3 regions of the Actinomadura kijaniata genome follow, and region 3 is predicted to be linked to each of the others. Evidence: riboswitches for the same ligand, from Rfam matches in the RefSeq annotation. Region 3 holds a riboswitch; each other region holds the start of a gene.
What was found. Region 3 has a riboswitch for cyclic di-AMP ahead of HNR61_RS00620 (C40 family peptidase). Riboswitches for the same ligand answer to the same signal wherever they lie in the genome.

Region 1 (3,269 bases), on a different contig from region 3:
GGTCTCCAGCGACCGCGAGGTGGCCGACGCGGCACGGCGGGCCGGGGCCAGGCCCGCGCCCTCCACGCTGCTGCTGCGGCGGCTGGGGCGCTCCTGACCGTGACGCCCGGCCCACCCGGGCCCGGCGGCGTGTGGCGTTCGCCATACCGCGGCCTCCCTGACCTCCGTGGCTCCCGCGAACTGTGATGATCCGGTCACCTTGAGTGGACAAAGTGAGCTTAAGGTCAGCGAATACCATCGTTTCAGTTGTGGCGCATGATCGCCCTCGCTAGTGTCGTCCGCTGACATCGTTGGACGAGAGGGGCGAACCGGACTGTGGCCAAGGACTTCAAGGCCGGCGCCCCGCGCTGGATGGCGGCGGTTGCCTGCCTGACCGTGACGGCGACGCTGACGACTCCCGTCGCGGTCGCGCACGCAGCTCCCAAGCCCAGCGCGGCGGAAGCAGAGAAGAAACTCGAGAAGCTCAACGAGAAGGTCGAGGACCTGGTCGAGAAGTACAACCAGGTTTCCGAGGACCTCAAGAAGGCCAAGCGCAAGCTCGCCGAGGCCAAGAAGGCCGGTGCCAGCGAGCTGAAGGCCTTCGACCGGCAGCGCGCCCGGATCGCCGAGATGGCGAACAACGCCTACAAGAAGGGCGACACGGGCGACGTGGCGGGCTTCGTCGGCACCGGCGACCCGCAGGCCGTGCTGGACCAGACGGCGGTCTTCACCCACCTGCAGCGCAACCGCAGCGACGACCTCGGCCAGTTCCTGGAGACCGCGCAGCGGCTGCGCCGCGAGCAGGCCCAGGCGCAGGCCGCCTACGACGAGGTCAAGAAGAAGGCCGACGAGCTCAAGAAGCAGAAGGCCGAGGTCGAGAAGAACGTCGCCGCGCAGAAGAAGCTGCTGCGCAAGCTGGGCCTGAAGGAGGAGAAGCCCCGCTCCGGTGGCGGCGGCTCCTACAACGGCCCGGCCAGCGGCTCGGCCCGCGCGGCGCTCAACTTCGCCTACGCCCAGCTCGGCAAGCCCTACGTGTGGGGCGGCACCGGCCCGGGCGGCTACGACTGCTCGGGTCTGACCATGAAGGCCTGGGCGGCCGCGGGCGTCAACATCACCCGCACCACCAACTCCCAGTGGGCCGCGACCCGGCACATCGACAAGAGCCAGTTGCGGCCCGGTGACCTGGTGTTCTTCCGCAACCTGGGGCACGTCGGCATGTTCGTCGGCGGCGGCAAGATGATCCACGCGCCGCGTACCGGCAAGAACGTCGAAGTGGTCGACATCACATCCGGCTACTACGCGCAGACCTACTACGGCGCGAGCCGCCCGTAACGCCGCATCCCCTGTCGGCACGGGCTTTTGCTCACAACGGACCAGGCTTGACCTGGTCCGTTGTCATTTTTGCCGGGCATTTGCCATCACGTGGACCTTTGATACCTTGTGGGCACCTGAGGCACCTTCCAGGTGTCTCTCCCCGCACGTCGTCCCCCAGACGACGGACAACCCCCGGACGGCACGTCCCACGTGTCGCCACCCGCCCGGCGTCGTCCAGACGTCGCGGCCGTCTCCCAGGGAGACCTTCGGCCGGCCCGGCCGCACCGTGCGCACGCGAACCGGCGTGCATGGCGCTGAGAGCGCGCCACGGCGGACCATGAGGGCCCAGGCCACCGGCGGTTCACCGGTCCGCATGACCGGCCGCCCTGCCCATGACAACCAAGCCGCGCGTTCACGCGGGACGACAGGGTCCCGTGCCTCCGGCTGGCTTCACCACGCCTTTCGAACGCGTCGGCAACGCCGAATCCGCCTGTGCGCGGAACCGGGGACCCACTTGGGTCACGGTCCCGGACATCGCTTCCGGAACCGCCTCGACCCCGGGGTGAATCGGCGCGGCCTCCCGATCACGCATCGGCCCGCCTCGCCGTAGGGCGACTTCCAAGCCCGAACCCGTCAGCTAACCCGGTAGGCGTCTGGAAGAAGGAGCAACCCCTGCCCAGCAACGCTGCCAGCAGCATTTCCCGCCGGACCCGCATGGCGGGCGGCCTCGTGGCCGCCACCGCCGTCCTGACCCCCGCGATCGCCGTCGCCGGGACCTCCTCGGCCAGCGCCGCCACCCCCGTGGCCAAGGTCGTGCAGCAGGCCAAGACGAAGTCCTGGGCCGAGCGCCAGAAGCTCGCCCAGAAGGCCCTGCGCGCCGCCGCCTCCAAGAAGGGCAAGCCCTACCGCTGGGGCGCCTCGGGCCCCAACGCCTTCGACTGCTCCGGACTGGTGCAGTGGTCCTACAAGAAGGCCGGGGTCGCCCTGCCCCGCGTGACCGGATCGCAGTACTCCGCCGTCAAGAACAAGATCTCCTGGAAGAACCTCGCCCCCGGCGACCTGGTCTTCTTCAACGGCAAGCGGCACGTGGGCCTGGTCTACAAGAAGACCGGCAACACCCTCCACATGATCCACTCCCCGCACAGCGGGAGCTCGGTGAAGGTCGTCAAGCTGGACGGCTACCGCAAGCGGACCTTCGCCGGCGCCGTCCGTCCCTACTGACGGCGCCTCCTCACACCACGGGCGTGACCGCCGACCCCGTCTCCCATCCTCCCGGCGGTCACGCCCCTTCCCCCCTCCTTCTCCTCATCGAGGAGCCACCCGTAGTCACGGGCGCGCACGCGCCCACCGCCGAGTTCGCCGTTGCGCCCTGTCCGGGCGCGCGAAGCCGGGGACCCAATCTCCCCTGGGGTGAATCGGCCGCCACGACGCGGCCGTAGGGCAGCTTCCACGCCCGAACCCGTCAGCTAACCCGGTAGGCGGTATGGAAGCCAAGGAGTCACCTTCGTGTCAGGCAAGCACCGCAAGCCCAGCCCGCTCGGGATCGCCGTCCGCACCGGCGGCACCCTCGCCGTCGGCGCCGCCGTGATCGGCACCGCCGCCGCCACCGCCTCCGCCTCGGTCCCGATGCCGGGCAAGGACGCCCCCCGCAGCGGCGCGCTGGCCGCCATCGCCGCCGCCAAGCCCGCCGCCCAGCCGGTCGTCAAGGCCGCCGCCGCCCCGCCGCAGCAGCCCCAGCAGCGGGTCCAGCAGCCGGCCCAGAAGCCCGCGCAGCAGGCCAAGCCCGCCCAGAAGCCCCAGCAGGCCAAGAAGCGGCCCACCGCCGCCGACGCGATCAAGATCGCCGAGTCCCAGGTCGGGATCAAGGAGAACGGCGCGGGCGAGACCAAGTTCCAGGACTGGTACAAGAAGACCGAGCGCGCCAAGGAGACCGTCAAGCGCGACGGCGGCTCCCTGGACGGCTACACCGACGCCCA
Region 2 (3,269 bases), on a different contig from region 3:
CACCGTCCTGACCTCCTCTCCCAACACCTGGCTCAAAGGGGACGCGGCTGTTTGACTGGGAACCAAGGAGAGTGACCGAAAAGACGGCGCGCGCGCCGCATGCGAGATCACGCAAGGCGAGTGATCCCCGTGGACCAGGACAGGCCCTCCCGCCGGTACCCACCGCCCGACCCGGCCGTTACGCCGACGCGTGAACCGGCGCCCGATCTGGCGACGGCGATGGCTCGCCTGGCCCGTGATCTGCAGGGGCGCTCCTCGGTTCAGGCGACCCTGGACCGGATCGTGGCGGCCTCGACCGAGCTGGTGGACGGCTGCACCGACGCCAGCATCACCGCGGTGCACCGCGGCCGCGCCCGGCCGCTGGCGGTCTCCGGCCCGCTGGCCCGCGACATCGAGCGTCTCCAGGCCGACCTGCGGGAAGGGCCGTGCTTCGAGGCCGCCCGCGACGGCACACCTGCCCTGCAGGTCCCCGACCTGGCCCGCGCCGGGGACCACTGGCCGCGGTTCGTCCCGCGCGCCCGCGCGCTGGGCGTGGGATCGGTGATGGCGGTGTTGCTGCTCCCCGACGGCCACGCCCCCCGCAACGACCCGCGTCAGGTGCCCGGCCTGCCGAACCTGGGAGCGCTGAACCTGTACGCGCGCCGGCCCGGCGGGCTGACCGCCGGGTCGGCGCGCACCGCCGAGCTGCTGGCCTGTCACGCCTCGGTCGCGCTGGCGGCCGCGCGCGCCGACCAGACCCTGCGGGCGGCGGTCGTCTCCCGCCAGGTGATCGGCGAGGCGGTGGGCATCCTGATGGAACGCCACAAGCTCACGAGCCGCCAGGCGTTCGCGCTGCTGGCGCGCACTTCCCAGGACAGCAACGTCAAACTCCGCGAACTCGCCGAACACCTCACCACCACCGGCGAACTGCCCCGCCGCCCCTGACCACCTCTCCCGGGCGTCGCGCGGCCGTCCACGCGCACGGCTCACGCGTGCGCGCCACGAGGAGGTGGGCGACCGCGAGACGGATCCCCGCCGGCGCCGACCCGCCCATGCTCTTCGAGGTGGCTCTCGTTCCGCCGCTATCCGTGCCCCACGTCATCCCGGCCGAGGTCGTCAGCGGGGACGAGCGGCAGGCCACCCGATCGGAGGGACGCGAGGTCGGCGTGCAGCGAATCCCAGAACGCCAGGTCCTCGTCCTGCTGCAGGGGAGTGACCCGGCTCCAGAACTCACGGTCCTCGACCTCCGCCGCCACCGCCGCCGACACGGCGGGCATGACGAGCGTTCCGGCGTCGGCCGCGTCCAGGTCGGCGGGCCTGATGCCCGCGGGCAGCGTGACCGGCACCCGGTGGTGCCTGCCTCGCTTGCGGACGCGTATCGGCGCACTGGTCGGCACCCGGGCCGCGGCGGCTTTGCCCACGGCGAGCACGACGGTCCCGCAGAGCACGACCGCGAGCAGACCCCCGAGCAGCGTCTCCTGCTGGAGGAGGGGGATCCCGCCGTCGTTGTGACCGGTCCGGCCGACGGTGACCATGTCACCGGACCGGTCGGCTTCGGGCAGGGTGCGGGGAGCCGGAGCCGCGTGCTTGGGGGTATGGCTCTTCTCGGTGCGCGCGGCCGTCAGCCACGGGAACGACTTGCCCTCGACCTTCACCTTGCCGGGGTAGCCGTAACCGACCACGCTGTCGAAGTCCCGCACCTTGCGCCTGAGGTGGACGCCGTCGGTGTTCGCCTCGATCGTGTGCAGGGTGGAACCCTTGACGCTCTCCACCAGCCCGACGTGCTGGATCGCGCCGGTGTCCTTGGACCCTGACCAGGCGAAGAACACCACGGCCCCGGGTTCGGGCTCGGTGCCCCAGGCGTCGTTCCGCTGGAACCACCTGGCGTGGCTGATCGTGGCGGCGAACTCGCCCGCCCAGTCCTCCACCTTCGCCTGGTTGGCGGCCCAGGCGAGGAACATGTCGCACCACGGAGCGGTCGTGTAGTAGTCGTCGCCGCCCTCGAACGTCTTGCCGTACCACTCGCCGTACTTGGTGTAGCCGCCGGCTTTCTCGCGGTACCCGAGCTCTTTCTTGGCTATTTCAAGCAGCTTTTCGCCTACGGGATCCATCAGCTCTCCTTGGACCGCCTACCGGGTTAGCTGACGGGTTCGGGCCAGGAGCAGCCCTACCGCGCGGAGCGGATTCACCCCAGGAACGTGGGTCCCCGGCTCCCATGGAGGCGCGACGCGCCATCGGGACTCGGCGGACGATCCGCGCCCCCCGAGCGGGGAGCTGGTCACGGACCGATTACGAGGCAATGTAGTAGATGATTCGGGCAATGACCAAGTTCTATTCATGAAACGACATAAATGATCTACCTTGGGAGATGTCGTTCGAGGGCTGGTGGACGACTGATGGCTGTCTACCCAGGTCACCGGGTAGATCAAGTCTTCGGTGCAGGCGGCGGTGACGATGAGGCGCCGTTGGCTGGCCCTCACCGTTGCCGGACTCTCTACTAAGAGGAGTAGTAGTTCTTGTCGCTCCCTGATTCCGTGGCGATGACTTCGGACAGGTGTTTTCCCTTCGACCGTGGCAGCCGGGGCTCCTCACGCCCGTGCCCTATGGATCCGATCCGGTCTTCGCCGTCCCTTCCCGGATCTACCGGCGCTTTCCTCGGCCCGGGTCGAACTCCCAGTGCCAGGGCTCGTACGGGTTGCTGTAAGCCCGGTCGGGACGGAACCAGCCATACGTGCCCGCGTTGGCGCGCAGCCACGCGAACTGGGGCGATCCCTCGTTCCGGACACCGCCGCAGAAGTCCACGGCGATGCCGAGGCCGTGCTCGCTGAAGCCGGGCCGAGCGGCCATGCCCGAGGGCATGCTGCTGGAGAGCCGCCGTTGCTCGGCGAGGCTGCGGTAGGCGTCGTCCAGGCAGGCGTCAGTGCCGAAGCGGCGCTTGTAGACCGCATTGAGTTCGTAGAAGGCGAGGGCCGCGTCCGCCCGTAGAAGCAGGCCGCGCTGCGGTAGCGGACACAGGTGGCGGGCCGGGATCTGGCCGTTCGGATATTTGCTGGCCCGTTTCCCCCGCGCCGCGTTGCACCTGGGCGGTGCCTTGGTTTCGTCGGCGGATCGGGCCGCGCCGGTGGAACCCGCCGGGGACCCGGCTTGCCCGGCGGCCAGCACCAGCGGCCCGGCCGTGGTCGTCGTGGAGTCCTCGTCGTCGCTGAACCCCGAGGTCGCACCCAGGGTTCCCGCGAGGACGCCCGCAAGGATGGTGCTGGTGATCGCCCCTGCGAGCCTGCCCTTTCTCG
Region 3 (3,269 bases):
GCTCCTCCTGGGAGGGCTGCTGGGCGGCGGCGCGCGGCGCGGGGCGCCAGGCGGCCTCGGCCGGGGCGGTCAGCGCGGTCACGGGCAGCAGGGCGGCCGCCAGGGTGGCCGCGAGCAGCGCGGGCTTGTGCGTCCTCACTGGACTCCTTCGGTCGTGGGGGCGAACGCCGGGGAGCGGCGGGGCGACGTTCGCGGTCTGGGGCCGGAGGGTACTGAGGTTCGGCGGTGACGGACGGGAATTGACCAAACCAGGCCAATGAGAGATTCCGGGCATGCGGCCGTCCCGCCGCGTGGCATCGCGGCGGGACCTCGGAGGCACCGGGAAGGGGCGGCGTCAGGGGATGCGGTTGGCGCCCGCGTAGTCGGAGCGGTCCGACAGTTTTGAGATCTTCACCACATCGCCGGTCTGCGGGGCGTGCAGGTACTTGCCGTCGCTGAGGTAGATCCCCATGTGGTGCAGGCTGGAGCCGAAGTACACCAGGTCGCCCGAGCGGAGCCCGCCCCGGTCCACCTTGTGGCCGAGCTGGTAGAGGTCGCCGGTGTAGTGCGGCAGGCCCTTCTTGCCGACCTGCGCGTACGCCCACACCACCAGGCCCGAGCAGTCGAACGTGTTCGGCCCCGCCGCCGCCCACACGTACGAGCTGCCGATCTTCGTCAGCGCCTTGCGGGCCATCCTGGCGGGCAGGTCCGTGCCCTTCACCGTCGCCTTCAGGCCGGTCTTGGGATCGGTGATCCGGGTGATCGACAGCTTGTCCAGCTGCTTGACGACCTCGTCGACCTTCGTCTTGGCGGCGTCGCGGGCCTGCTTGGCCCGGTCGTAGGCCTGCTGCACCTGGCGGGCCCGGTTCTGCGCGTCGGTGCGGGCCCTGTCGGCCTCGCTGATCCGCGCCTGGAGGCCCTGGATCACCGACGCCTGGTTCTGGATCAGGTAGGCCGAGGTGGACAGCCCCTCGGTGCCGCCGGTCACGGCGAACACCGTGTCGGGGCTGCCGCCGATGTAGTTGGCGGCGGCCAGGCGGCCCAGCTCCTCGCGGGCGGGCGCGGCCTGCTGCTCCAGGCGCTCGGCGTTCAGCCGGGCCTGCTTCTCGGCCTCCCTGGCGCGGCCGAGGTCGACGCGCGCCTTGTTGAACTGCTCGGTGAGCTTCTCGGCCTCGTCGTTCAGCTCCCTGAGCCGCTTCTTCAGCTCCGCCTCGGAGGGCTTGGGCTCCTGGGGAACGGTCTGCGGCCGCGCGGGCGCGGCGTGCGCCGTTCCGGTCAACGCGCTGGTCAGCGCGGTGGGGGCGGTCATGCCGAGGCCGACCAGCAGGGTGGCGGCGGGCAGGGCGAAGCGGCGTCGCCGGGGATCCAGAACCAAGCCGGTGTTCTCCTCTCCTCCGTCGCCTACCGGGTTAGCTGACGGGTTCGGGCCAGGAGGAGCCCTACGGCGCACGGAGAATGTGCGCCGATTCACCCCAGGGAACGCGATGCGGGGTCCCCGGCTCCCCACCAGGGGATTCGGCGGCCCGGGCGCAGCCCCGGGAGCGGGGCTCGGCACGTCCGGACGGGCAGGAGACTACAAAGGATGTTCAAGAAGGGCCAAATGCCCGGTTATGACACCCGTGTGATCCGTGAGGGTCCGGGGCCGTTCACACCGCCAAGTAGAATGGTGTAGGCCGCGGGTCTGCGGCGATCCCCGAAAACTCACGCAAGGCGAAACCGCATGCCCTTCTCCACCCGTGACGACCTCCGTAACGTCGCGATCGTCGCCCACGTCGACCACGGCAAGACGACGCTCGTCGACGCCATGCTCTGGCAGTCCGGGGCCTTCCGCGAGAACCAGGACGTGGACGACCGCGTCATGGACTCCAACGACCTGGAGCGCGAGAAGGGCATCACCATCCTCGCGAAGAACACCGCGGTCCGGCACAACGGGATGACGATCAACATCATCGACACCCCGGGCCACGCGGACTTCGGCGGCGAGGTCGAGCGCGGCCTGTCCATGGTGGACGGCGTCGTGCTGCTCGTGGACGCCTCCGAGGGCCCGCTGCCGCAGACCCGGTTCGTGCTGCGCAAGGCGCTGGCCGCCAAGCTCCCGGTGATCCTGGTCATCAACAAGACCGACCGCCCGGACGCGCGCATCGACGAGGTCGTGGACGAGACCTACGAGCTGTTCATGGACCTCGACGCCGCCGAGGACCAGATCGACTTCCCGATCGTCTACGCCTCCGGCCGCGCGGGCCGCGCCTCGCTGAACAAGCCCGGCGACGGCGAGCTGCCCGACTCCGAGGACCTGGAGCCGCTGTTCCAGGTGATCACCGAGACGATCCCGGCGCCGTCCTACGACCCGTCGGCCCCGCTCCAGGCGCACGTCACGAACCTGGACGCCTCCAACTTCCTCGGCCGTATCGCGCTGTGCCGCGTGCACGCCGGGAACATCAAGAAGGGCCAGCAGGTCGCCTGGTGCCGCCACGACGGCACGATGGAGCGCGTCAAGATCACCGAGCTGCTGATGACCGAGGCGCTCACCCGCAAGCCCGCCGAGTCCGCGGGCCCGGGCGACATCATCGCCATCGCCGGCATCCCGGAGATCATGATCGGCGACACCATCGCCGACCCCGAGGACCCGCGCCCGCTGCCGCTGATCACGGTGGACGAGCCCGCCATCTCGATGACCATCGGCACCAACACCTCGCCGCTGGCCGGCCGCGAGAAGGGCACCAAGGTCACCGCCCGCATGGTCAAGGACCGCCTGGACCGCGAGCTGGTCGGCAACGTCTCCATCCGCGTCCTGCCGACCGAGCGCCCCGACGCCTGGGAGGTCCAGGGCCGCGGCGAGCTCGCGCTGGCGATCCTGGTCGAGAACATGCGCCGTGAGGGCTACGAGCTGACCGTCGGCAAGCCGCAGGTGGTCACCCGCGAGATCGACGGCAAGAAGCACGAGCCCGTCGAGCGCCTCACCGTCGACATCCCCGAGGAGTACCTCGGCGCGGTCACCCAGCTCATGGCGGTCCGCAAGGGCCGGATGGAGCAGATGACCAACCACGGCACCGGCTGGATCCGCATGGAGTTCCTGGTCCCGGCGCGCGGCCTGATCGGCTTCCGCACCGAGTTCATGACCGAGACCCGCGGCACCGGCATGGCCCACCACGTGTTCGAGCGCTACGAGCCGTGGTTCGGCGAGCTGCGCACCCGCCCGTCGGGCTCCCTGGTCGCCGACCGCACGGGCCAGGCCAGCGCCTACGCCATCATCAACCTGCAGGAGCGCGGCACGTTCTTCGTCGGCCCGG

Region 1: it holds a riboswitch for cyclic di-AMP, as region 3 does, so the genes downstream of both, HNR61_RS37115 (C40 family peptidase) here and HNR61_RS00620 (C40 family peptidase) in region 3, are expected to answer to the same signal.
Region 2: it holds a riboswitch for cyclic di-AMP, as region 3 does, so the genes downstream of both, HNR61_RS44700 (CHAP domain-containing protein) here and HNR61_RS00620 (C40 family peptidase) in region 3, are expected to answer to the same signal.

The regions. Positions count from the first base shown of each region.
Region 1 covers NZ_JACJIA010000013.1:134,756-138,024, reverse strand. The annotation lists gene HNR61_RS37125 (NYN domain-containing protein) at 1-97, shown strand, start outside; gene HNR61_RS37120 (C40 family peptidase) at 316-1,311, shown strand; cyclic di-AMP (ydaO/yuaA leader) riboswitch at 1,762-1,961, shown strand; gene HNR61_RS37115 (C40 family peptidase) at 2,008-2,514, shown strand; cyclic di-AMP (ydaO/yuaA leader) riboswitch at 2,649-2,789, shown strand; gene HNR61_RS37110 (CHAP domain-containing protein) at 2,800-3,269, shown strand, end outside.
Region 2 covers NZ_JACJIA010000023.1:39,329-42,597, reverse strand. The annotation lists gene HNR61_RS44705 (GAF and ANTAR domain-containing protein) at 220-924, shown strand; gene HNR61_RS44700 (CHAP domain-containing protein) at 1,062-2,090, opposite strand; cyclic di-AMP (ydaO/yuaA leader) riboswitch at 2,091-2,236, opposite strand; gene HNR61_RS50350 (M15 family metallopeptidase) at 2,620-3,269, opposite strand, start outside.
Region 3 covers NZ_JACJIA010000001.1:131,431-134,699, forward strand. The annotation lists gene HNR61_RS00615 (hypothetical protein) at 1-139, opposite strand, end outside; gene HNR61_RS00620 (C40 family peptidase) at 335-1,354, opposite strand; cyclic di-AMP (ydaO/yuaA leader) riboswitch at 1,362-1,510, opposite strand; gene typA (translational GTPase TypA) at 1,700-3,269, shown strand, end outside.